Regions from separate parts of the Streptomyces sp. JNUCC 63 genome, predicted to be linked through region 3. Evidence: riboswitches for the same ligand, from Rfam matches in the RefSeq annotation. Region 3 holds a riboswitch; each other region holds the start of a gene.

Region 1 (8,158 bases), 3.9 Mb from region 3:
GACCTCGCCGCCCGTGAGGATGGCGATGTCGCCGAGCATGGCCTTGCGGCGGTCGCCGAAGCCCGGGGCCTTGACGGCGACGGACTTGAAGGTGCCGCGGATCTTGTTGACGACCAGGGTCGACAGGGCCTCGCCCTCGACGTCCTCGGCGATGATCAGCAGCGGCTTGCCCGACTGCATGACCTTCTCCAGCAGCGGGAGCAGGTCCTTGACCGAGGAGATCTTGGAGTTGGCGATGAGGATGTACGGGTCCTCGAGCGACGCCTCCATGCGCTCCATGTCGGTCGCGAAGTAGGCGGAGATGTAGCCCTTGTCGAAGCGCATGCCCTCGGTGAGCTCGAGCTCCAGACCGAAGGTCTGCGACTCCTCGACGGTGATGACGCCTTCCTTGCCGACCTTGTCCATGGCCTCGGCGATGAGCTCGCCGATCTGGGTGTCGGCGGCGGAGATGGAGGCGGTGGAGGCGATCTGCTCCTTGGTCTCGACCTCCTTGGCCTGGTCGAGCAGGGCGGCGGAGACGGCCTCGACGGCCTTCTCGATACCGCGCTTGAGAGCCATCGGGTTGGCACCGGCGGCGACGTTGCGCAGGCCCTCCTTGACCAGGGCCTGGGCGAGCACGGTCGCGGTGGTCGTACCGTCACCGGCGACGTCGTCCGTCTTCTTGGCGACTTCCTTGACCAGCTCGGCGCCGATCTTCTCGTACGGGTCCTCGAGCTCGATCTCCTTGGCGATGGAGACACCGTCGTTGGTGATCGTGGGGGCGCCCCACTTCTTCTCGAGGACGACGTTGCGGCCCTTGGGGCCGAGGGTCACCTTGACGGCGTCCGCGAGCTGGTTCATGCCGCGCTCGAGGCCGCGCCGCGCCTCCTCGTCGAACGCGATGATCTTGGCCATGTGAAGTGGTCCCTCCAGGACTGGGGGTGATTCCTTCGGACCGCGCCCGCGCCCGCGACGGACGGCTCGCCGGCCGGTGGTTCCTTGCCCCACCCGGCCCGCGGGCCTCACCGACCCGGTCCTTCGTTGTCACTCTCACCTTCAGAGTGCTAACGCCAATGATTAGCACTCGGCATGGTCGAGTGCAAGCGCCTGAGGGGGATCAGCCCGGGGCGAACAGGACGAAGGGCCCACACCCCTCGAGGCGTGGGCCCTTCGCGTGAAGAACGTTCAGGCGGTGACGCGCACCATGTCGGCCTGCGGGCCCTTCTGACCCTGCGAGATCTCGAACTCGACCCGCTGGCCCTCTTCCAGCGTGCGGTAGCCGTCCATCTGGATCGCGCTGTAGTGGACGAAGACGTCCGCACCACCGTCGACCGCGATGAAGCCGTACCCCTTCTCCGCGTTGAACCACTTGACGGTGCCCTGAGCCATGCCTAACTCCCCTATTACTGGCCCTTGCACAGATCCACACTTCGCGGACCCGGGTCAGACCTCACCCCCCATGGATTGGGGGCGTGCGCCGGAACGCGTCGACCGCGGCTGAATGTATCTGTCCAACTGCCGTCTGCAACAGGTCAATCGGACGAGAAATCTGGATGTGCGCGGTCCGGAATATGGTGAGGATTCGCCCGAATTCAAGGCAACTCGGGCCCCACAAACAAGGCAAATGCCACAAAAAGCCCGCACACTTTGGCTACTTCTCGTCGGGCGTGCGGCAGGAATTCATGGCTCCGGATCCGGGGATCAGGGGCGTGTTCCCCAACTCTACCGCGCTCAATCACACAGAATTGCCCCCTCCGCTTCTCTCACGGAGGGGGCAGTTCGGTGGACTCTCGGTGACGGACGTCACCGAGGGCGACGAGCGTCCGCGGGGACGGTCAGCCGCCGGCGACGGCCGGGATGATCGAGACGCCCGCGCCGTCCGGCGTGGCCGTCCCGAGCCCCTGCTCGAACCGGACGTCGTCGTCGTTGACGTAGACGTTGACGAAGCGGCGCAGCTTGCCCTGGTCGTCCAGGACGCGGGCGGCGATGCCCGTGTGGTTCTTCTCCAGGTCGGAGATGACCTCACCGAGGGTCGTCCCCTCGGCACTGACCTCGGCCCGGCCGCCGGTGTAGGGGCGAAGGATGGTGGGGATGCGAACGGTCACGCTCATTACAGGCCAGCCTCTCGGAAGGAGTCCAGGGTCGGACGGATCGTCGCGGTGAGGCCGGTGCCCGCCACCGCGTCCAGCGTCTTCAGGCCGTCGCCGGTGTTGAGGACGACGGTGGTCTTCGTCGGGTCGAGGGCGCCGGCCTCGATCAGCTTCTTCGTCACGCCGACCGTCACACCGCCGGCCGTCTCCGCGAAGATGCCCTCGGTGCGGGCGAGCAGCTTGATGGCGTCCACGACCTGCTCGTCCGTCACATCCTCCACCGCACCGCCCGTTCGGCGCGCGATGTCCAGGACGTACGGGCCGTCCGCGGGGTTGCCGATGGCGAGCGACTTGGCGATGGTGTCCGGCTTCTGCGGCCGTACGACGTCGTGGCCGGCCTTGAAGGCGGCGGACACCGGGGAGCAGCCCTCCGCCTGCGCGCCGAAGATCTTGTACGGCTTGTCCTCGACCAGACCGAGCCTGATCAGCTCCTGCAGGCCCTTGTCGACCTTGGTGAGCTGCGAGCCGGAGGCGATCGGGACGACGATCTGGTCGGGCAGCTTCCAGCCGAGCTGCTCGCAGATCTCGTACGCCAGCGTCTTGGAGCCCTCGGCGTAGTACGGCCGCAGATTGACGTTGACGAAGCCCCAGCCCTCGCCGGCCGGGTCGCCGATCAGCTCGGAGCAGAAGCGGTTCACGTCGTCGTAGTTGCCCTCGATGCCGACGAGCTCGCCGCCGTAGACCGCGGCCATGACGACCTTGCCCTGCTCCAGGTCGTGCGGGATGAACACGCAGGAGCGGAGGCCGGCGCGGGCGGCGGCGGCGCCGACGGCGCCGGCGAGGTTGCCGGTGGAGGAGCAGGACAGGGTGGTGAAGCCGAAGGCGCGCGCCGCCTCCAGCGCCTGGGCGACCACGCGGTCCTTGAAGGAGTGCGTCGGGTTGCCGGAGTCGTCCTTGACGAAGAGCTTGCCGGCGTCGACACCGAGCTCGCGGGCGAGGCGGTCGGCCTGGACGAGCCTGGTCCAGCCCGGGTTGAGGTTCGGCTTGCCGGCCACGTCCGCGGGGACGGGCAGCAGCGGCGCGTAGCGCCAGATGTTCGCGGGGCCCGCCTCGATCCTCTTGCGCAGCTCCTCGGTGCCGTAGGCCGAGAAGTCGTAGGCGATCTCCAGCGGGCCGAAACACTCCTCGCAGGCGAAGACCGGGCCGAGGGGGACGCGGTGACCGCACTCGCGGCAGCTCAGGGCCGCGGCGGGGCCGAGGTCGACGGTGGAGTCGGTGTTGCTTGCAACAGTCTGCACAGCCATGGAGGCGAGGCCCTTTCTCCTCATCTTCCTCACGACGCATCTCGCCGTGAGACGGATTTGGCACCTTCCCTAGCCGGGAGCCTCGCGAAGACGATCGACAGCGATCAGTGATCACCGATCAGCGGTCTACGAGAACCGGCTGGAGGGTTGCCGGGGCTTCATCGGGCCGTGTCCCTCTGCCCCTCTGGATGAGCTGTATGCGGTTGTAAGGCGGCGGCGACCCCCGGCATGCGATGGTCATCCGCGTTGCTCAAGACTGTAACCGAAGGCTACGACCATTGAGATGGTCGTCCGAACCGCGAGACAACCGTGAGGAGCCGCAGACCGTGCTGGAAGAAGTCGAGCGCTGGCTCGCCACCCGCTCCTGGTCCGTGGCCGACCGACCGCTGCGCCGGGTCCTGGCCGCCAAGCAGCGCACCGGCCAGACGGTCTCCGTCGTGCTGCCCGCGCTGAACGAGGAGGAGACGGTCGGCGACATCGTCGCCGTCATCCGGCGCGACCTCGTGGAGGGGGCACCGCTCGTGGACGAGATCGTCGTCGTCGACTCCGGCTCCACCGACCGCACCTCCGAGGTGGCCGCCGCCGCGGGCGCGCGGGTCGTGCACCGTGACGTGATCCTGCCGCGCCTGCCGGCGGTGCCCGGCAAGGGCGAGGTGCTGTGGCGCTCCCTGCTCGTCACCCGCGGGGACATCATCTGCTTCGTCGACGCCGACCTCAGGGAGTTCTCCTCCGACTTCGTCACCGGCATCGTGGGCCCGCTGCTCACCGAACCCGGCGTCGACCTGGTCAAGGCCATGTACGACCGCCCCCTGGGGGATGCGGCCGGGCAGGGCGGGCGGGTCACCGAGCTGATGGCGCGCCCGCTGCTCAACATGCACTGGCCGCAGCTGGCCGGCTTCGTGCAGCCGCTCGGCGGCGAGTACGCGGCCCGCCGCTCGCTGCTCGAACAGCTGCCGTTCCCCGTCGGCTACGGCGTCGAGCTCGGCATGCTGGTCGACGCGCTGCACCTGGTGGGCCTGGACGCCCTCGCCCAGGTCGACGTCGGCGTGCGCAGGCACCGGCACCAGGACGGGCAGGCGCTCGGCCGGATGGCCGCCGCGATCTACCGCACCGCCCAGCTGCGCCTGGCCCGCGGTCACCTCGTCCGCCCGTCCCTCACCCAGTTCGAGCGCGGCGAGGACGGCTTCGAGCCGCGGACGTACTCCGTGGACACCGAGGAGCGGCCGCCCATGGCCGAGATCGCGGAGTACGCGGCCCGGAAGGTGGCGTAGGACCGCGGGGTGCGGGCCGTGGCGCAAAACCCCGGCCTGGTCGTGTACGGCCGTCTACGAAGCGGAACCGTACGTTTGAGCGTTTCCGGGCCGGGCTAGGTTGAGGACCATGGCTTCAACGCACGGTGCCGAGGTGCTGGTCGCGTCCAATCGCGGCCCGGTTTCGTACGAGGTACGCCCCGACGGCGCGGCCGGCTCGCTCCACGCCAAACGCGGGGGCGGAGGGCTGGTCTCCGGGCTGTCCGCGATCGGTCCGGACGCGGGCGCGGTCTGGGTGTGCGCCGCGCTGAGCGACGCCGACCGGGAGGCGGTACGCCGCTACGAGGGCGGGCGCCGGCTGCCCTCCGAGGCGACCGGCGGGCAGCAGGTGCGGATGCTCGACATCGACGCGGACGTGTTCTCCGACGCGTACAACGGCATCGCCAACTCGGTGCTGTGGTTCGTCCACCACATGCTCTACCAGACCCCGCTGGAGCCGGTCTTCGACGCGGAGTTCCGCCGCCGGTGGGCGTCGTACGAGGCCTACAACCGGGCCTTCGCCCAGGCGCTGGCGGAGGAGGCGGCCGAGGGCGCGGCCGTGATCGTGCAGGACTACCACCTGACGCTCGTACCGGGCATGCTGCGCGACTTCCGGCCGGATGTACGGATCGGGCACTTCTCGCACACGCCGTGGGCGCCGGTGGACTACTTCCGGATGCTCCCCGACGACATCGCCGAGCAGGTGCTGCGCGGGATGCTGGGCGCGGACCGGCTGGGCTTCCTCACCCAGCGGTGGGCGGACGCCTTCGCCGGCTGCTGCGACGCCCTTGTCGGCGGGCTCGGCGGCACCCGGATCGGGGTGCACGGGCTGGGCGCGGACGCCGAGTTCCTGCGGGAGCGGTCGCAGCGGGCCGACGTCGAGGAGTGGATGGCGGTGCTGCGCGAGGAGATCGGCGCGGCTCCGGACGGGGGCGCGCGCAGGACGATCGTGCGGGTGGACCGGACGGAGCTGTCCAAGAACATCGTGCGGGGGCTGCTCGCCTACCGGCAGCTGCTGGAGGAGCGGCCTCAGTGGCGCGAACGGGTGGTGCATCTCGCGTTCGCGTATCCGTCGCGGCAGGACCTCGCGGTGTACCGGGAGTACACCGCCGAGGTGCGGCGGGTGGCGGAGGAGATCAACGAGCGGTACGGGACGGCTGGGTGGCGGCCGGTGGTGCTGCACGTCAGGGACGACTTCGCGCGGTCGCTGGCGGCGTACCGGATCGCGGACGTGGCGCTGGTCAATCCGATCCGGGACGGGATGAACCTGGTGGCCAAGGAGGTGCCGGTCGTCTCCGACTCGGGGTGTGCGCTGGTGCTGTCGCGGGAGGCGGGGGCGTATGCGGAGCTGGGGGACGACGCGGTGGTCGTCAATCCGTATGACGTGGTGGGGACGGCGGAGGCTTTGCACGAGGCGTTGAGCATGGGGGGCGCCGAGCGGGTGGAGCGGTCCAAGCGGTTGGCTGCCGCCGCGACCGCGCTTCCTCCGGCTCAGTGGTTCTTGGATCAGCTGGGGGAGCTGAACGGATGATGCGTGGGCACCCTGGGCGGGGTGACCGTCACGTGGGTCGCGCAGCCCGGCGCTGACGGGTTGCCGCCTGCGCCCACCCGTGCCGCCCTGGGGGTCCCCCCTGCTCGAAGAGCTTGGGGGAGGCACGACTGCCCGCAGGCTGTGCGGCACGGCTGCCCGCAGGCTGTGCGGCACGGCTGCCCGCAGGCTAGGCGAGGCTGTCTGCCAAGCCCTTCAACAAGTGCACCACCCCTGCCGGGCCGTCCACCACCAGGTCCGCCCTCTCCGACAGTTCCGTGACCTCTGTGCTGCCGCTGCAGACCAGGACCCCCGGTAGGCCGTCCGAGCGGAGTTTTTCCACCGCGGCGTAGGCGGGGAGGTCGCCCAGGTCGTCACCGGCGTAGAGGACCGAGGCGGGGCCCAGGTCGCGGACGTAGTTCAGGAGGGCCACGCCCTTGTCCATGCCCGGGGGCCGCAGTTCGAGGACCATGCGGCCGGGTTCGACGATCAGGCCGTGGCGGGTGGCCAGGTCGGTGAGGGGTTCGCGGAGCAGTTCGAAGGCGGCCTGGGGGTCGTCGGCGCGGCGGGTGTGGACGGCGACGGAGCGGCCCTTCTCCTCGATCCAGGTGCCGTGCCAGGCGCCGACCCGGTCGAGGAGGCCGGGCAGCTCGGCGCGGACCGCGGCGACCCCGGGGTGCGGGGGCGGGGCGGTGACGGTGCCCGTGGCGGCGTCCCAGCGCTCGGCGCCGTAGTGGCCGAGGACGACGAGGTGGTCCAGGCCGGGTACACCCGCGAAGCCGCCGTGCCGCACCGCGACGCCGGCCGGGCGGCCGGTGACCACCGCCACGGCGGCCACCTTGGGGGCGAGCGCGGCGAGCGCGGGCACCGCGTCCGGGTGGGCCCGGGCCTGGTCGGGGTCGGGCACGATCGGGGCGAGCGTCCCGTCGAAGTCGAGCGCGATCACCGCGTGCTCCGGCCGCGCGAGGATCGCGGCGAGCCCGTCCCGGCCGGCCTGGCCGGCAGGCGTCGGCAGGGAGGGGACGGGGTTGGTCGAGTCGGTGGCGTGACTGTCCTGGCTTCCCATACGCGGAACCTATCCACACACGGCCACGCGCACTCCTCACCGCTCGGCGCGCCGTGCCTCGCGTATGCGCCGCAGCCGGTTCACCGTGACCGGGTCGTGGGCCAGGGCGCGGGTGTCGTCGAGGAGGGCGTTGAGGAGCTGGTAGTAGCGGACGGGCGACAGGCCCAGTTCCTCGCGTATCGCGCGCTCCTTGGCGCCGGGGCCGGTGAAGCCGCGGCGCTCCAGGGCGAGGATGTCCCGCTCCCTGCGGCCGAGCGCGTGCTCCTGGTCGTCTTCCATACGGGGCACCGTAGCCCCCGCCACCGACACAGGCCGTGGGCGTCCGGCCCGCCCCGGCTCGGCTGCCGCTGCCGCTGCTTCTTCCGTCCCGGCCGCCTCGTCATCACCATGCGGCCACGACTGGTCCATACCGCGCGAGTGGACTAGACCTCTTGTGGGTCGAAGGGCCACACTGTCCCCCGTGAGACACGTCATCGCCCTCGATGTGGGCGGCACCGGGATGAAGGCGGCCCTGGTCGCCGCCGACGGCTCCCTGCTGCACCGGGCGCGCCGGGCGACCGGCCGCGAGCGCGGGCCGGACGCCGTCGTGGAGGGCATCCTCGACTTCGCCGCCGAACTGCGCGCGTACGGCGCGGCGCACCTGGGCGAGGAGGCCGCCGCGGCCGGGGTCGCCGTGCCCGGCATCGTCGACGCGGAACGGGGTGTGGCCGCCTACTCCGCCAACCTCGGCTGGCGCGACGTACCCCTGCGCGACCTGCTCGCCGAGCGGCTCGGCGCCCCCGTGGCCCTGGGCCACGACGTGCGCACCGGCGGGCTCGCCGAGGGCCGGATCGGGGCGGGCCGGGGCGCGGACCGGTTCCTGTTCGTGCCGCTGGGCACCGGGATCGCGGGCGCCATCGGCA
Region 2 (8,158 bases), 2.4 Mb from region 3:
ACTCGCTCCCGGACGACCTGCTCTCCGGCACCGGTGTCCGCTTCATGGAGGGCGCGATCCTGTCCGTGCCGGTCGTCGGCACGTACCTGTCGTTCTTCCTCTTCGGCGGCGAGTTCCCCGGTCACGACTTCGTGGCCCGGTTCTACTCGATCCACATCCTGCTGCTGCCGGGCATCATGCTGGGCCTGCTGGTGGCCCACCTGATCCTGGTCTTCTACCACAAGCACACGCAGTTCGCGGGCCCCGGAAAGACCAACAACAACGTGGTCGGCATGCCGCTGCTGCCGGTCTACATGGCCAAGGCCGGAGGCTTCTTCTTCCTGGTCTTCGGTGTCATCGCGGTCATCTCGGCGATCGCGGAGATCAACGCGGTCTGGACCCTCGGTCCCTACCGTCCGGACCAGGTGTCCACGAACGCCCAGCCCGACTGGTACATGGGCTTCTCCGAGGGCCTGATCCGTGTGATGCCGGGCTGGGAGATCAACTTCTGGGGTCACACGCTCGTCCTGGGTGTGTTCATCCCGCTGATGATCTTCCCGCTGGTCCTGGTGGCGATCGCGGTCTACCCGTTCATCGAGGCCTGGGTCACCGGTGACAAGCGCGAGCACCACATCCTGGACCGCCCGCGCAACGCCCCGACTCGTACCGCCTTCGGCGCGGCGTGGATCTCCTGGTACTTCGTGCTGCTGGTCGGCGGCGGAAACGACCTGTGGGCCACGCACTTCCACCTGTCGATCAACGCGATCACCTGGTTCGTGCGCGTCGGCTTCTTCCTCGTGCCGGCCGTGGTGTTCGTCGTCACCAAGCGGATCTGCCTCGGCCTGCAGCGCCGCGACAAGGAGAAGGTGCTGCACGGTCGCGAGACCGGCATCATCAAGCGCCTGCCGCACGGTGAGTTCATCGAGGTCCACGAGCCGCTCAGCCAGGAGCAGCTCTACACCCTCACGGCGCACCAGCAGTACGAGCCGGCCGAGATCGGCCCGGCGGTCGACGAGAACGGCGTCGAGCGCAAGGTGGGCGTCAAGCAGAAGCTGCGCGCCAAGCTCAGCAACGCGTACTACGGCGAGGACAACCAGATCCAGAAGCCGACCGTCGAGGAGTACAAGGAGATCACGAGCGGCCACGGCCATCACTGATCGCTGACCGCTGAGCGTCGCCACGCCACGGTCGAGAGGCCCCGTCCGAACCTCGGACGGGGCCTCTCGCTGTGCGCCGGGCTGGATAGGGTGGAGTTGTTCGAGATTCGTCCCGCACTACGGGACACCGACCCAGGAGCGGCTTATGAGCGCTGTGACCCCCGCTGGAGGCGATACCGCGGCGGGCCGTTCCTGGCCCGTCCTGCTGAACGGCCTGCTGGAGGGCCGGGACCTCACCGCCGACGAGACCGCCTGGGCGATGGACCTGATCATGCGCGGCGAGGCGACCGAGGCGCAGATCGCCGGGTTCGTGGTGGCCCTGCGGGCCAAGGGCGAGACGGTGGAGGAGATCACCGGTCTGGTCCGCGCGATGTACGAGCACGCGAACGTGATCGAAGTGCCGGGCGCGGCCGTCGACATCGTCGGCACGGGCGGCGACGGCGCGAAGACGGTGAACATCTCCACGATGTCCTCGATCGTCGTGGCCGGCACGGGCGTCAGTGTCGTCAAGCACGGCAACCGGGCCGCGTCCTCCGCGTCCGGAGCCTCCGACGTGCTGGAGAAGCTCGGCGTCAATCTGGAGCTGACCCCGCAGCGGGTGGCCGAGGTGGCCCGGGAGGCCGGGATCACCTTCTGCTTCGCCGTCAAGTTCCACCCGGCGCTGCGTCACGCCGGCGCCGCACGCGGCCAGCTGGCCATCCGCACGGTGTTCAACGTGCTCGGCCCGTTGACCAACCCGGCCAGGGTGCGGGCACAGGCCGTCGGGGTCGCGGACCCGCGCATGGCGCCGGTCGTCGCCGGAGTCTTCGCCGAGCGGGGCCACTCCTCCCTGGTCTTCCGGGGCGACGACGGCCTGGACGAGCTCACCACGACCTCCACCTCCCGGGTGTGGATCGTCCGGGACGGCAAGGTCACCGAGGAGCGCTTCGACCCGCGCGACGTCGGCATCGAGCTGGTGCCCGTGGACGCCCTGCGTGGTGCGGACGCCTCCTACAACGCCGAGGTCGCCCGGCGTGTGCTGGACGGCGAGAAGGGGCCCGTACGGGACGCCGTCCTGCTGAACTCGGCGGCGGCACTGGTGGCGTTGCAGCCGGGCTCGGGCACGCTCGCCGAGCAGCTCCGGGCCGGCATGGACCGCGCGGCGGAGTCGATCGACTCCGGGGCGGCCAAGCGCACGCTGGAGCGCTGGGTGGCGGCCAGCAACGCCTGAGACGCGGCCCGTCCGACGCAAGGCGCAGTCCACGATCCGGACTGCGCCTTGCGCGTCGGAGAACGTGTGGCAGGATGCTGAACCAGGTCATGAGTGACAGCCCTTTGGCCCCGGCCGGCTGTCCGGCAACCCTCCGTCCGTGGCGGGGTGCCCCGGGTGAGGACCAGGCCGTAGGCAGCGAGGTCTACGGCAAGCGCGGACCCCTCGCGCTCCTTTGAGCGGACACCAGGGGTCCTGGGGTCGTACGAGGGAGCCTTCCGTGAGCGAGCGAATGCGTTAGGGCGTAGAGCCCCGCCTCCGCATCCCCCTTTTCACCTTTCTCCACGCTTGAGCCGCGCCTGCTCGCGTGGTGATTCCGCCTGCTTCCACGGGAGTTCACCCATGTCCGTGTCCACCGTTGCCGCCGAACAGTCCGTTTGTGCCCCGCTGCCCGTTCTGGGCGGGGATGTCACCGTCCCGCTCGTCACCGGCGGTGAGGTCACCTACGCCGCGCTCGACTACGCCGCCAGCGCGCCCGCCCTCCAGCGGGTCTGGGACGACGTGGCGGCGTACGTGCCGTACTACGGCAGCGTGCACCGCGGCGCCGGCTACCTCTCCCAGCTCTCCACCGAGCTGTTCGAGAACGCCCGGAAGACGGTCGCCGAGTTCCTCGACTGCCGCATCGAAGGCAGCTTGGGCGAAGCCCGGTCCGGCAAGGGTGGTGGGCGACGGGAGGGGGACCAGGTGGTCTTCACCCGGTCCACCACCGACTCCCTGAACCTCCTGGCCCGCGCGCTTCCGGCCGGCTGCCAGGTCTTCGTCTTCGAGACCGAGCACCACGCCGCGCTGCTGCCCTGGCAGCACGCGCGGGTCACCTGCCTGGACGCCCCGCGCACCCCGCAGCAGGCCGTACGGACGCTGGAGCTGGCCCTGGCCGACCGCGACCCCTACGGCCCGGCCCTGGTCTGTGTCACCGGAGCCTCCAACGTCACCGGCGAGCTGTGGCCCGTACGGGAACTGGCCGCCGCCGCGCACGCCCACGGCGCCCGCATCGTCCTGGACGCCGCCCAGCTCGCCCCGCACCACCCGGTGTCGGTCCGCGACCTCGACGTCGACTGGGTCGCCTTCTCGGGCCACAAGCTCTACGCCCCCTTCGGCGCGGGCGTGCTGGCCGGCCGCGCCGACTGGCTGCGCGAGGCCGAGCCGTACCTGGCGGGCGGCGGCGCCAGCCGCAGGGTCGCGCGGCGCGCCGACGGGGGAGTGGACGTCCACTGGCACGACGGCGAGGCCCGCCACGAGGCCGGCTCCCCGAACGTCATCGGCGCCTACGCCATCGCCTCGGCCTGCAAGGCACTGACCGAGGCCGGCTTCGACGCGCTGGTCGCCCGCGAGCAGCACCTGATCCGCAAGGTCCGCGAGGGCCTCGCCGAGATCCCGGAGGTGAAGACCCTGTCCCTCTTCGGCGCCGACGCCCCGAGGGTCGGCGTGATCTCCTTCGTGGTCGCGGGCTGGAACAGCTCCCACTTCGCCGCCGCGCTCTCCGCCGAGTACGGCATCGGCGTCCGCGACGGCCTCTTCTGCGCCCACCCTCTGGTCCGCACCCTGCTCGACGGCGACCCGCAGGCCCAGGGCGAGTGCGGCGGCCCCGATGCCGCCATCCGCGTCAGCTTCGGCGCGGGCACACCCGACGAGCACGTGGACCGCTTCGTGACGGCGGTGGGGGAACTGGTCGCAAACGGTGCGAAGTGGCGCTACCGCACGGAGAACGGCCGCTGCATCCCCGCGGTGGGTGAGTAACGGAAGGGGCGCGGGGCTGCGTCGATATGCGGCTCCTCCCCCAAGCTCCTGACGAGCAGGGGGGACCCCCATCGTGGGCGCGACCAGCCACGAACGACCGGCACCCGCGCACGCACCGCGCCTCGCAGACGCCTAGGCGCCCCTCACGAGTCCAGCCCGATGGCGAACGCGGCCTCGAGGTCATGCTGCGAGTACGTGCGGAAAGCGACGTGCGTGTCCGTGGCCTCCACCCCGGGGATCTTGCTGATCCGTCCCGGAATGATCTCCGCCAGATCCTCGTGCTGCCGCACCCGCACCATGGCGATCAGATCGTACGTCCCGGTCACGGAGAACACCTCGCTCACGCTGTCCAGTGAAGCGATCCGCTCGGCGATCTCGGGGATCCGGTCCACGCTGGTCTTGATGAGGACGATCGCGGTGATCACGGCTGTTTCTCTCCCTCGGGGGCCGGAGCAGGGGCGACCTTCACTCTAGTCTCCCGGCCGAATCCGGCCCACGCGCAGGCGAAGCCCAGGGCGAAGCCCACCACATGGGCCAGGTAGGCCACGCCCGGCCCCTGCGCCGCGCGCCCGGCGGCCAGCCACTGCAGGGCCGCCCAGAACGGCAGCACCACCCACGCGGGGAACCGCAGCGGCAGGAAGAACAGGAACGGGAAGAGACTGGTCACCCTGGCCCGGGGGAACAGGTAGAGAAACGCGCCGAGGACCGCCGAGATCGCTCCCGAGGCCCCCACCAGGGACTGCCCGGAGGCGGTGTTGGCGGCCGCGTAGCCCACCAGGGCGAGGTAGCCGCAGCCGACGTAGAACAGCGTGAACCGGACGCGGCCCATGCGCTCCTCGGTCATCGCCCCGAAGACGCAGAGGAAGAGCATGTTGCCGAGCAGATGCACCCAGCTGCCGTGCACGAACAGGGCCGTCGCCGGGGTGAGGGCGGCTCGCGGTGCGCCGGTGAACAACTCGGCGGGGATCACGCCCCAGCGCCGGAAGTACGCCCGCTGGGCGAGCAGCAGCGCGTCGCCGGTGCCGTAGCCGGAGCTGAGGCCCGCCGCCGGGCCGGTCACGAAGATCAGGCAGCACAGGACGATCAGGGCGCACGTCACCGGCGCCCGCACGGTCCGTACGGTCCCGACCGCCCTGACTGCCTTGACTAGCCTGACCGCCCGGACGGCCACCGCGTTCCTGTTGCCGGTCATGTGTACAGAGCATGGCGCAACGGGACGCAACCGCACGGACCGCCTCGCCGTCATGGACACACCCAGCGACGGGTCGCCGCCAGGCCGTAGGGTTACGTGCCACACGCTCCGGGGAAGCCGGCGCGTCACGGAAACTAGAAGGAAAGCGAACAGTCACGATGACGGTTCCCCTGCCGACCGCCACGACGCGGTGGCGCTGCACTCTCTGCGGCAACCTCACCCGCTTCGACGTGACGCGCTCGTCGAAGGTCGTCGAGTACGTCCACCTCGATCTGGCCGGAGAGCCCAGGGTCGAGGAGCGCGAGGTGGTCAGTGAGACGATCGAATCGGTGCGCTGCCGCTGGTGCAACGCCGTGGACCAGGTGGAACTCGTGGACAGGCCGGGCGCCGGCTCCTGAGCGGAGCGGGCCCCGTACGGATGGCCCCCCGCGGGGGTCCCGCAAGCATTGGGGTTGACGGATGGTGGAGACACAAGGCGGGGGGCCGGCCGACGGCGCCGCTGAGGTGTTCGACCGTCCGCTGCCCGACGGGGTGCGTCGCAGGGTCGTCCAGATCGTCTCCGACGCCTTCGGCGGGCTGAAGGTCGGCGAGCTGCCGGCGCAGCTGCGGCAGTACGCCCGGTTCACCCCCAGTCGCCGGGCGAAGTTCGCGGGCAACGCGATGGCGGCGGCGCTGGAGACCGATCCGGTGTTCCGCCAGCGCATCGGGGAGAAGTTCAGAGAGGCCCAGCCGGAGCTGTCCGGCGCCCTGGACTCCGGCTCGCCGCTCCCGGCCGCGGACCCGCTCGACGTGGCGGCCGCGGCCTATGTGCTGAGGTCGGCGGGCTGGGTGAAGCTGGTGACCGCGGCCGGCGAGGAGGCCCAGCGGGCGGATGCCGAGCGCGCCGACGAGGAGAGCCGGGCCGAGCTGGAGCGGCTGCGCGCCGAGCTGGCGGCGGCCCGCGAGCAGACCCGGGCCGACACCGAGCGGCTGCGCGCCGAGCTGGACACCGCCAGGAAAGAGACCGAGTCGCTGCACCGCAAGCTGCGGGCCGCGCTCAGCGACGTCAAGCGGGGTGAGGCCGCGCTGCGCAAGGCGCGCGCCGAGACGGAGGCCGTACGAGCCGAGGGGCAGGCGCAGGTGTCGGCCGCCGAGAGCGAGACCCGGCGGCTCAAAGCGCGCCTGGGCGAGGCGGAGGCCGCGCTCGAGGCCACCCGCAGGGCGGCCCGTGAGGGGCGCAGCGTCGAGGACATGCGGGTACGGCTGCTGCTGGACACCGTGCTCGACGCGGCCCAGGGGCTGCGCCGGGAGCTTGCGCTGCCGCCGGTGTCGGTGCGGCCCGCTCAGACCGTGGAGGCGGTCGAGCCGGGCCGGATGACCCCCAAGGACATCGCCGCCCGCGCGCTGTCCGAGCACGATCCGGCGATCCTCGACCAGCTGCTCGCGCTGCCGCAGGTGCATCTGGTCGTCGACGGCTACAACGTCACCAAGACCGGCTATCCCCAGATGCCTCTGGAGAAGCAGCGGCTCAGGCTCCTCGGTCAGCTCTCGCAGCTCGCCGCGCAGACCGGCGCGGAGGTCACCTGCGTCTTCGACGGGGCCGAGCTGGCCGCGCCGGTGCTGCTCGCGCCGCCGCGCGGGGTGCGGGTGCTGTTCTCCAAACCGGGCGTCACCGCGGACGAGTTGATCCGCCAGCTGGTGCGGGCCGAGCCGCCCGGCCGGCCGGTCGTCGTCGCCTCCACCGACCGCGAGGTGGCCGACGGCATCGCGAAGGCGGGCGCGCGGCCGGTCGCGTCGGCGGTTCTCCTCAAGCGCCTGTCACGCGGCTGAAAACGGGCATAAGGCGATATCCCCCTCAAGGGCAGCGTAGGGGTTTAAGACCGGAATTACCGGGACCACCATGCAACTCAGCGTCAACCTGGCTTTACTTCTGGTGAGTTGGAAGCAAAGAATGCATTGCGCGCCGGGATTTTTCGGCGGAGGATTTGAATTCGTCACGATGAGGTCACTAAGGTCTGGCGTCGAACCTCCGAGCGGGTGATCACTCAGAAGAAGGAGCTCGCTTTCGTGGCGTCCCATCGTCGACCCAAGCAACCGAGTCGCGCACGTGTGAGCGTGCTCACCACCGTGGCGGCAGCGGCCGTAGCCGTCAGTGCCCAGGCCGCGAACGCCGCCCCGAGCGCGAACCCCAGCAAGGACGAGGTCAAGTCCAGGGTCGACAAGCTCTACGAGCAGGCGGAGCAGGCCACCGAGAAGTACAACGGGGCCAAGGAGAAGCAGGAGAAGCTCCAGAAGGAGATCTCCACCATCCAGGACAACGTCGCCCGCGGCCAGCAGGACCTCAATCAGCTGCGCGACAGCCTCGGTTCGGTGGCGGCCGGCCAGTACCGCACCGGCGGGATAGACCCCGCGCTCCAGCTCTTCCTGTCCTCCGACCCGGACGACTACCTCGACAAGGCCTCCACGCTCGACCAGTTGAGCGGCCAGCAGGTCGAGGCGCTGAAGAAGATCCAGGACAAACAGCGCGAACTCGCCCAGGAGCGGGCCGAGGCCACCGCCAAGCTCAAGGATCTCGCCGCCACCCGCACCGAGCTGGGCAACAAGAAGAAGGAAGCCCAGACCAAGCTCGCCGAGGCGCAGCGGCTCCTCAACTCCCTCACGGCGCAGGAGAAGGCGGCGCTCGCCGCCGAGCAGGACCGCGCCAGCCGCGCCTCCGCCGAGCGGGTCCAGCTGGGCAACGCCCCCTCCGCCTCCGGTCGGGCCGGCGCCGCCTTCGCCGCCGCGCAGACCAAGCTCGGCTCCCCGTACGTCTACGGCGCCACCGGCCCGTCCTCCTACGACTGCTCGGGCCTGACCTCCTGGGCC
Region 3 (6,387 bases):
TTCTGGCGGCGGGCGGCAGGGGCGCGCTGGGCGACGTTCCGGGCGACCGCGTCGACGTCGGGGCGGGCGTACGGCTGCAGCATCGTGACGTCAGCATGTGCCGTCCACATGGGGGCGGGCCAAGTGGCGCAACGGGGAGGTCTTGTCCCACACGTGCCAGCGCGCACCGCACACGGGGTCGGTTTCGTAGGTCACCTCCGCGGGGAAGCCGTCGACCCTGACCCGCTCGGCGAGCGGACCGGAGAGCACCCTGCCGCATCGGGGGCAACGGTCCGGGGTGCGCATGGGGTACATGCCCATCGTTGTTCCTGTTCCTGGTCCTGTTGTCTCGGCGTGCGTGTTCGCGGGCTTCGGCGGCCGGTCGCGGGTCCGTCAGGCGGGCGGCCAAGTGACGAAGCTCCAACCCCTGTTGGTGAACGCCGTCCATCCCTGGACGTCCGTCGCGCCGCCGTCGCAGGACAGCAGACGCCAGGCGCCGGGGGTCCAGGCGAAGACCGCGTCCTGGCCGGAGCACCGACCCAGTTCACGCGCCGCCGAGTCGTTCAGGCCGGCGATGGCGACGCTCTGCTCGATGTGCGTGCCGTGCGCATCGCCTCCCGCTGCGGGCCACCACGCGAGCCCTCGCCGGTCGAGCTCGTCGAGGAGCAGGGCCTGGGCGCGGGCGTTGTCCTCGGCGGGGGCGGGACGGCCGTGGGGGTCGCACGCCGTGACGACGTGGAGGGCGGCGGTGCCGGCGGGTTCCGGGAGTTCGGGGAAAGGGCCCTCGGCCGTGCCTCGCGGACGCGGTTCGACCCGTACCGTCCGATCCGGGAATCGGATGTCGACGACCGTCCGCCGGTAGAGTTCCCAGTTCGGGGGTGTGGTCGCGGCGTCGGTGACCTGCATGAGGGCCTCCTGTGGACGAAGGACCCCCTTACCCACCGGCAGGGAGATCGGTGCTCGCTCCCACAGGGCCGTGGGAGCCGGTCCTCGGCGCGATCGGCGTCGTGACCGAGCGGAACGATGCCACACCACCGGTCAAGGGGCAAAGCGTCGTGGATCACATTGTGCAAGATCCGGACGGGTGTTAGCTTCGCGCCCGGTCACGAGTTCCAGCGTCAAGCCCCGGCTTGCTGGACGACATCCGGCTCGCCGCGGATGCCCCGGGTGACGACCGGCCCAGCGCGCGGTGCGTTGGGAAACCGCAGATCACCGGGGTGCGGACGTGCACTACCGGGGTCCATCGACTCCGGAGGGTTGACCGCCCGTGCCCGTTTCCGACGCGATCCCCGAAGTGCCGATGGGGCGGCAGGCCCAGAAGCCTGAGCCGACGCCCGAACCCGCCGTGTCCGCAGTCGCAGAGCCGGGCCGCGCGGGCCTGGTGACCATCGGCCTTGACGCTGCCCGGGCGCTGTTCTGCACGGCCGAGGCGAGCGGCTCCGGCCGGCCAGGAACGGACGAGATCTTCGACCAGTGGCTCGACAGCGGATTCGACGTCGCCTTCTACCGCAGCGCGGACCGACCCCTTCAGGCACGTGCTGTCAGCCAGGGGGATCGCGTTCCCGGGTCGCTGGCCAGCAGCCGTATCGGAAAGGCCCGGTTGGAGTCGGTCTGCCCCAATCCTCGCCGGCGCGCACCCGTCGGGCCGCAGGAGCCGGACCCGGTGTCTGCGGAGGGCGAGGAGGCCGACGGAACAGCTGCCCGGACGGGTGCCGGCATGCCCGGCACCCGCTGGGGAGACGAGGAGGACAAGCGGCGGTACGCGAAGGTGGAGTACCAGGAGGACGCCGGCTGCGTTCTGACGGTCGTGGACGACTTCACCGAAGGAACGGGGAAGGAGTCGGCCTATCACCTGGGCGGCGACATCAGCTCGTACACCGACGGAGATTGGTTCGAAACGCTCACCACCCTCACCGAACTCGCCCGGGCAAGGCTGGAAAGGGAGGGATGGGCCCCGGACGGCCCATGGCAGATCCAGTGGTCCTCCAGCTCGTGCGACGTCACGAACCCGCCGTACGAGACCCTTGAAGTGTTCGAACAGTACGGCTTCGATCCGGACGAGATCACGCAGCACTACGTGTGCATCTACAGCCAGGGCAGCGACGGCTATTACACCGTCGAGTTCACCGCGGAGCACCGGGGAGAGGACCACGTCATGTACCTCCAGCTGGAGTTGGATCCCGGCAGCAAGGAGCCGGGCAGCGGCAGTCTCGAAGAACTGCGGAGCCACCTGGAACAAGCGACGGAACGGGTGCGGGAGGCCGGCTACACCCCGCTCGATGGCGACTGGAGCGTCCACTGGACACGCTGCCACGTGCCTCTGGCCGAGCTGTGAGCGACTGACGGCCCCAGGCCGCGGTGTCCTGTGCCCTGTTGTTTCCGTCCAGCCGAAGGGCGGAGAGCGAGCAGCTCCCGAGTATGCGACATCCCGCGGGTTCGTCCTGGCTTTCATCTCCCGTTGCCGCAGGTCAGCCCGGCAGACGGGAGCGATGGATCAGCGTAGATCGTGATGGACCTTCGGGATTCCTGAAGAGCCATCAGGATCCCTGCGCAGACGCACAGGCCGAGGGCGACGAGGTGCTTGGTCAGGCCCTGTGTCGAGGAACCGAGGGGCACGGCGGACTGTGAAGTCGGTCCGGGGCGCGGTTCCGGTCTTCCGACCGGCCCGTTTCCCCGGGCCGCTTCCCGCACCCGGCGTGCCCGTTTCCGGGCACCGGGCGCTCCACAAGCCCTGTCATGGGCTTCTGTGAGTCCTCATCCCGTGACCAGCCAGGGAGTTGGGATCTTCGCTCCCCGGTATCGGTAGCGTGTCGTGCCTACTTTCGCCGGATTGAACAGTGATCGTTCCTCCGAGGCCGGCCACCAGACACCGCCCTTGTAGTAGCGGCGGCGCAGGTCCTTCCAGCTGGACCGGCGGTGTTTGCGGCGCAGCCATCGGCCGACCTGTTGCCACGTGTAGTAGCTCAGGTAGCCGAAGGAGGCACTGGACACGCCGGGGCGGAAGTAGACGCACCAGCCCTCGAGCGCCGGATTGAGCTGGCGCAACAGGGCATCGAGCGGCTGGCTCGTGTCCATCTGTCGGCAGAGTGTCCTGACCTCCCTCTGAACGGAAAATCCCAGATCAGCGGGGCAGGCGGCAGCGTCCGTTCGGCGCCAGCCGGGCGGACGGGCTTGGAGCGGTTGTGGTGCTCAGCCCACAGCTTCCACGGGGGTGAGGGTGACCTGGTGGCCGAGGGTCTGGAGCTGGCGGACGAGGGCTTGGGTCTTGCGGACGGGGTTGGCCAGGCGTTGGTGATGGTCGGGCCCGAGGTCTTCGAAGCGGGCGGCGGGATCGTTGATGATGTGCCAGACGATCACCAGCATCGACCGGGCCACCGCGACGATGGCCTTCTTGTGTCCCCGGTGTTTGACGAGTCTGCGGTAGCGGGCTCCGAGGAAGGTGTCGGTTCGGGCCGCGGCCATCGCCGCTTCCCCGATCATCCCCTTGAGCCACGGGTTGCCGTGCCCGGTGGGCCCCGAGGTGTTCTTGCCGCCGGACTGGATCGTGCGAGGCGCGAGCTTGGCCCACGACACCAGGTGGCCGGAGGTCGGGAAGACTCGCATGTCCGGGCCGAGTTCAGCAACGATCACCTCGGCTGCAGTCCGGCCGATCCCGGGGATCTCGTCCAGACGCTCGACCAGCGATAACAGGTCCGCCCCGCCGGTACCGCCCGGGGCACCGCGGGGCCGGCCTGTGCCCCCGTCCGCCTCCGGCAGACGGATCCCGGCGAGCTGGGCGGTGATCCGCTGCGACAGCTCGTCCACCTGGACGGTGATCCGGTCGATGGTTTCCAGCAGCAGCCGGCACAGGTAGGCATGGTGATCGTCGAACTGGCCGGTCAGTGCCTCCACCAGCGCATCGTGCTTGGAGACCAGCCGGCCACGGGCGAGACCGGCCAGTGCTTGCGGACTTCGCTCCCCATCGATCAGCGCCTCCAGCATGGCGCGTCCCGAGACGCCGAAGAGGTTGGTGGCCACCGACGAGAGTTTGATCTGTGCGTCCTCCAGCACCTTCTCGATGCGCTGCCTGTTACGGCTGCGTTCGCTGATGAAGACCGAGCGGAGTCGGGTCAGGTCGCGCAGTTCCCGGATCGGCTTGGGCGGCACGAAGGAAGGCCGGAGCATGCCCCGTTCGGCGAGCTTGCACAGCCACACCGCGTCGAGTTTGTCGGTCTTGGGGCGGCCCGGGACGTTCTTGACGTCGCGGGCGTTGACCAGCCAGCATTCCAGGCCGCGGGCTTCGAGGAGGTAGAACCACGACTTCCAGTAGCTGCCCGTCGCCTCCATGACCACCCGGGTGACGCCCTGGCAGAGCAGGTGATCGCCCAGTTCCAGAATGGCGTTCGTGGTCGCGCCCACGTTCCACACCCGCTGGGTGCGGCGTCCCTCGATCCTTTCGTGCGGCAGACGCAGGCACAGCATCCCGGATGCCTTGGCCACATCGATCGCGGCGACTCGCTCCACCAGTTCCGCTGTCTGGTCGACCGCCTCGGACTCGTCCATCCACGTCCCCTCCCTCACACGGCCCTGCGGGCGGCAGCCACCCGCAGGGCCGTGAGGGGAAAACGAGAATCTGAACGGCGTGCTCGAAGGCGACAGTGCGCGGCCCCTCCGGCCGGCCCCGGCGCCAGACTCTGTCCCGGGCTCACTGTCCCAAAGAGGGAGCGACGTCGACGGGCGGCCACCACGGCCCATTTTCACGCCTGTGAGGCGTCCCCGCAGGGGATATGAGGGACTCTGACACCGTTGGGTGAGACGCCCCAAAATGATCAGATATTGTGGGCGGGCACGACAGGAGCATCACCCGCATGACCAGCACCAATCCTTCCGAGCAGGATCCCGCGCCGCGGCCGAAGCGGCGCCGCTTCTCGGCCGAGTACAAGCTGCGCATCGTCGCCGAGTACGACGCCGCCCCCGCCGGGGAAAAGGGCGCGATTCTGCGCCGGGAGAGGCTGTACCACTCCCACGTCATCGAGTGGCGCCAGGCCAGAGACGCCGGCGCGCTGGAGAAGCTGACCGACCACCGCACCAGCCCCACCCGCCCGAAGAGGCACCCCGCCGAAGCCGAGAACGACAAACTGCGGCGGCAGGTGGAGCGGCTGGAGAAGGAGGTTGCAAAGCGGGATGCCGCGCTGGATGTGCTGGGAAAAACTCACGCGCTCTTGGAAGCACTCTCCGAGAGCGCGGACTGAAGGACGCCCTGGAGCCTCTCCTCCACGAGGCCGTGGAGGAACTGGCCCCGTACCTGGGCATCGTGGCCGCGTGCCGGATCACCGGACGTTCCCGAGCCACCCACCACCGGCGGCTGAACCCGGCCCCGCCCGGACCCAGGACACCGAGGCCGGCACCGGTCAACGCCTTGTCGGACGCCGAACGGCAGGCAGTGCTGGCGTTGATGAACCGGCCCGAGTACGTGGACCTGCCGCCCGCGCAGATCTACGCCCGTGAGCTGGACGAGGGCCGCTATCACTGCTCCGAGCGCACCATGTACCGGATCCTGAAGGAGGCCGGGCAGGACGGCGAACGCCGTCGTCAGGCCACCCACCCGCCCCGCACGGTTCCCGAGCTCGTGGCCGACGGTCCCTCGCAGGTATGGAGCTGGGACATAACGCGCCTGGCCGGCCCGGCGAAGGGGATCTGGTACCACGGCTACGTGATCCTCGACATCTACTCCCGCTACGCCGTCGGGCACACCGTCGAGGCGGCCGAATCTGCCGCGCGGGCAGAGGAGTTGATCCGTGAGGCGATCGACCGCAACGGCATCGTGCCGCACACCGTGCACGCCGACCGCGGCACCTCGATGACCTCCAGGCAGGTCTCCCAGATGCTCCTCGATCTCGGCGTGACCCGGAGCCACTCCAGGCCCAGGGTCAGCAACGACAACCCGTTCAGCGAGAGCCAGTTCCGCACCACGAAGTACCAGTCGGACTACCCCGAACGCTTCGATTCCCTCGCCCATGCGCGGGAGTGGATGGACGCGTTCGTCTCGCACTACAACCACGTCCACCGGCATTCCGGGATCGGCTACCACGCCCCCGCCAGCGTCCACTTCGGCACCGCCGAACTCGTCCGCGAGCAACGGGCGGCCACCCTCACAGTCGCGTTCGAGCAGCATCCCGAACGCTTCAACCGCCAGCCGGTGCCGCCGAAGATTCCCCAGCAGGCGTGGATCAACGACCCCGCCCGACGAAGCGAACCACAGCAACACAGTTCATAGCTGCACATTCGTTTCATTTGACTTGACAGCTACCGCCTTGCCCGTCACAGCCTGCACGGCCTTGCGTGCGGGATAGGTGTAGACGTACTGCTTGGACGTGCCTCGCTTGCGGTGGCGCTGGATGTGCCATCCGAGGAAGTCGAGGCCCTCGT

Evidence for each region. A riboswitch is a leader RNA that binds a small molecule or an ion and turns the genes downstream of it on or off. The one in region 3 is predicted to bind S-adenosylmethionine.
Region 1: linked by a shared signal. The riboswitch ahead of thrC (threonine synthase) and the one ahead of ACX25U_RS38050 (hypothetical protein) in region 3 are both predicted to bind S-adenosylmethionine.
Region 2: linked by a shared signal. The riboswitch ahead of ACX25U_RS26475 (aminotransferase class V-fold PLP-dependent enzyme) and the one ahead of ACX25U_RS38050 (hypothetical protein) in region 3 are both predicted to bind S-adenosylmethionine.

What each region holds. Positions count from the first base shown of each region.
Region 1 covers NZ_CM135963.1:4,252,934-4,261,091, reverse strand. The annotation lists gene groL (chaperonin GroEL) at 1-894, opposite strand, end outside; gene ACX25U_RS19680 (cold-shock protein) at 1,165-1,368, opposite strand; gene ACX25U_RS19675 (MoaD/ThiS family protein) at 1,815-2,090, opposite strand; gene thrC (threonine synthase) at 2,090-3,373, opposite strand; SAM riboswitch class I at 3,391-3,568, opposite strand; gene ACX25U_RS19665 (glucosyl-3-phosphoglycerate synthase) at 3,700-4,644, shown strand; gene ACX25U_RS19660 (alpha,alpha-trehalose-phosphate synthase (UDP-forming)) at 4,754-6,193, shown strand; gene otsB (trehalose-phosphatase) at 6,381-7,256, opposite strand; gene ACX25U_RS19650 (DUF3263 domain-containing protein) at 7,293-7,535, opposite strand; gene ACX25U_RS19645 (ROK family protein) at 7,717-8,158, shown strand, end outside.
Region 2 covers NZ_CM135963.1:5,758,562-5,766,719, forward strand. The annotation lists gene qcrB (cytochrome bc1 complex cytochrome b subunit) at 1-1,136, shown strand, start outside; gene trpD (anthranilate phosphoribosyltransferase) at 1,282-2,346, shown strand; SAM riboswitch class IV at 2,432-2,548, shown strand; gene ACX25U_RS26475 (aminotransferase class V-fold PLP-dependent enzyme) at 2,728-4,122, shown strand; gene ACX25U_RS26480 (Lrp/AsnC family transcriptional regulator) at 4,266-4,547, opposite strand; gene ACX25U_RS26485 (rhomboid family intramembrane serine protease) at 4,544-5,314, opposite strand; gene ACX25U_RS26490 (hypothetical protein) at 5,473-5,712, shown strand; gene ACX25U_RS26495 (NYN domain-containing protein) at 5,774-7,123, shown strand; gene ACX25U_RS26500 (NlpC/P60 family protein) at 7,361-8,158, shown strand, end outside.
Region 3 covers NZ_CM135963.1:8,170,066-8,176,452, forward strand. The annotation lists gene ACX25U_RS38040 (hypothetical protein) at 91-300, opposite strand; gene ACX25U_RS38045 (DUF3293 domain-containing protein) at 373-885, opposite strand; SAM riboswitch class IV at 1,081-1,190, shown strand; gene ACX25U_RS38050 (hypothetical protein) at 1,247-2,314, shown strand; gene ACX25U_RS38055 (group II intron maturase-specific domain-containing protein) at 2,734-3,099, opposite strand; gene ACX25U_RS38060 (IS110 family RNA-guided transposase) at 3,169-4,521, opposite strand; gene ACX25U_RS38065 (hypothetical protein) at 4,827-5,210, shown strand; gene ACX25U_RS38070 (IS3 family transposase) at 5,243-6,235, shown strand; gene ACX25U_RS38075 (hypothetical protein) at 6,230-6,387, opposite strand, start outside.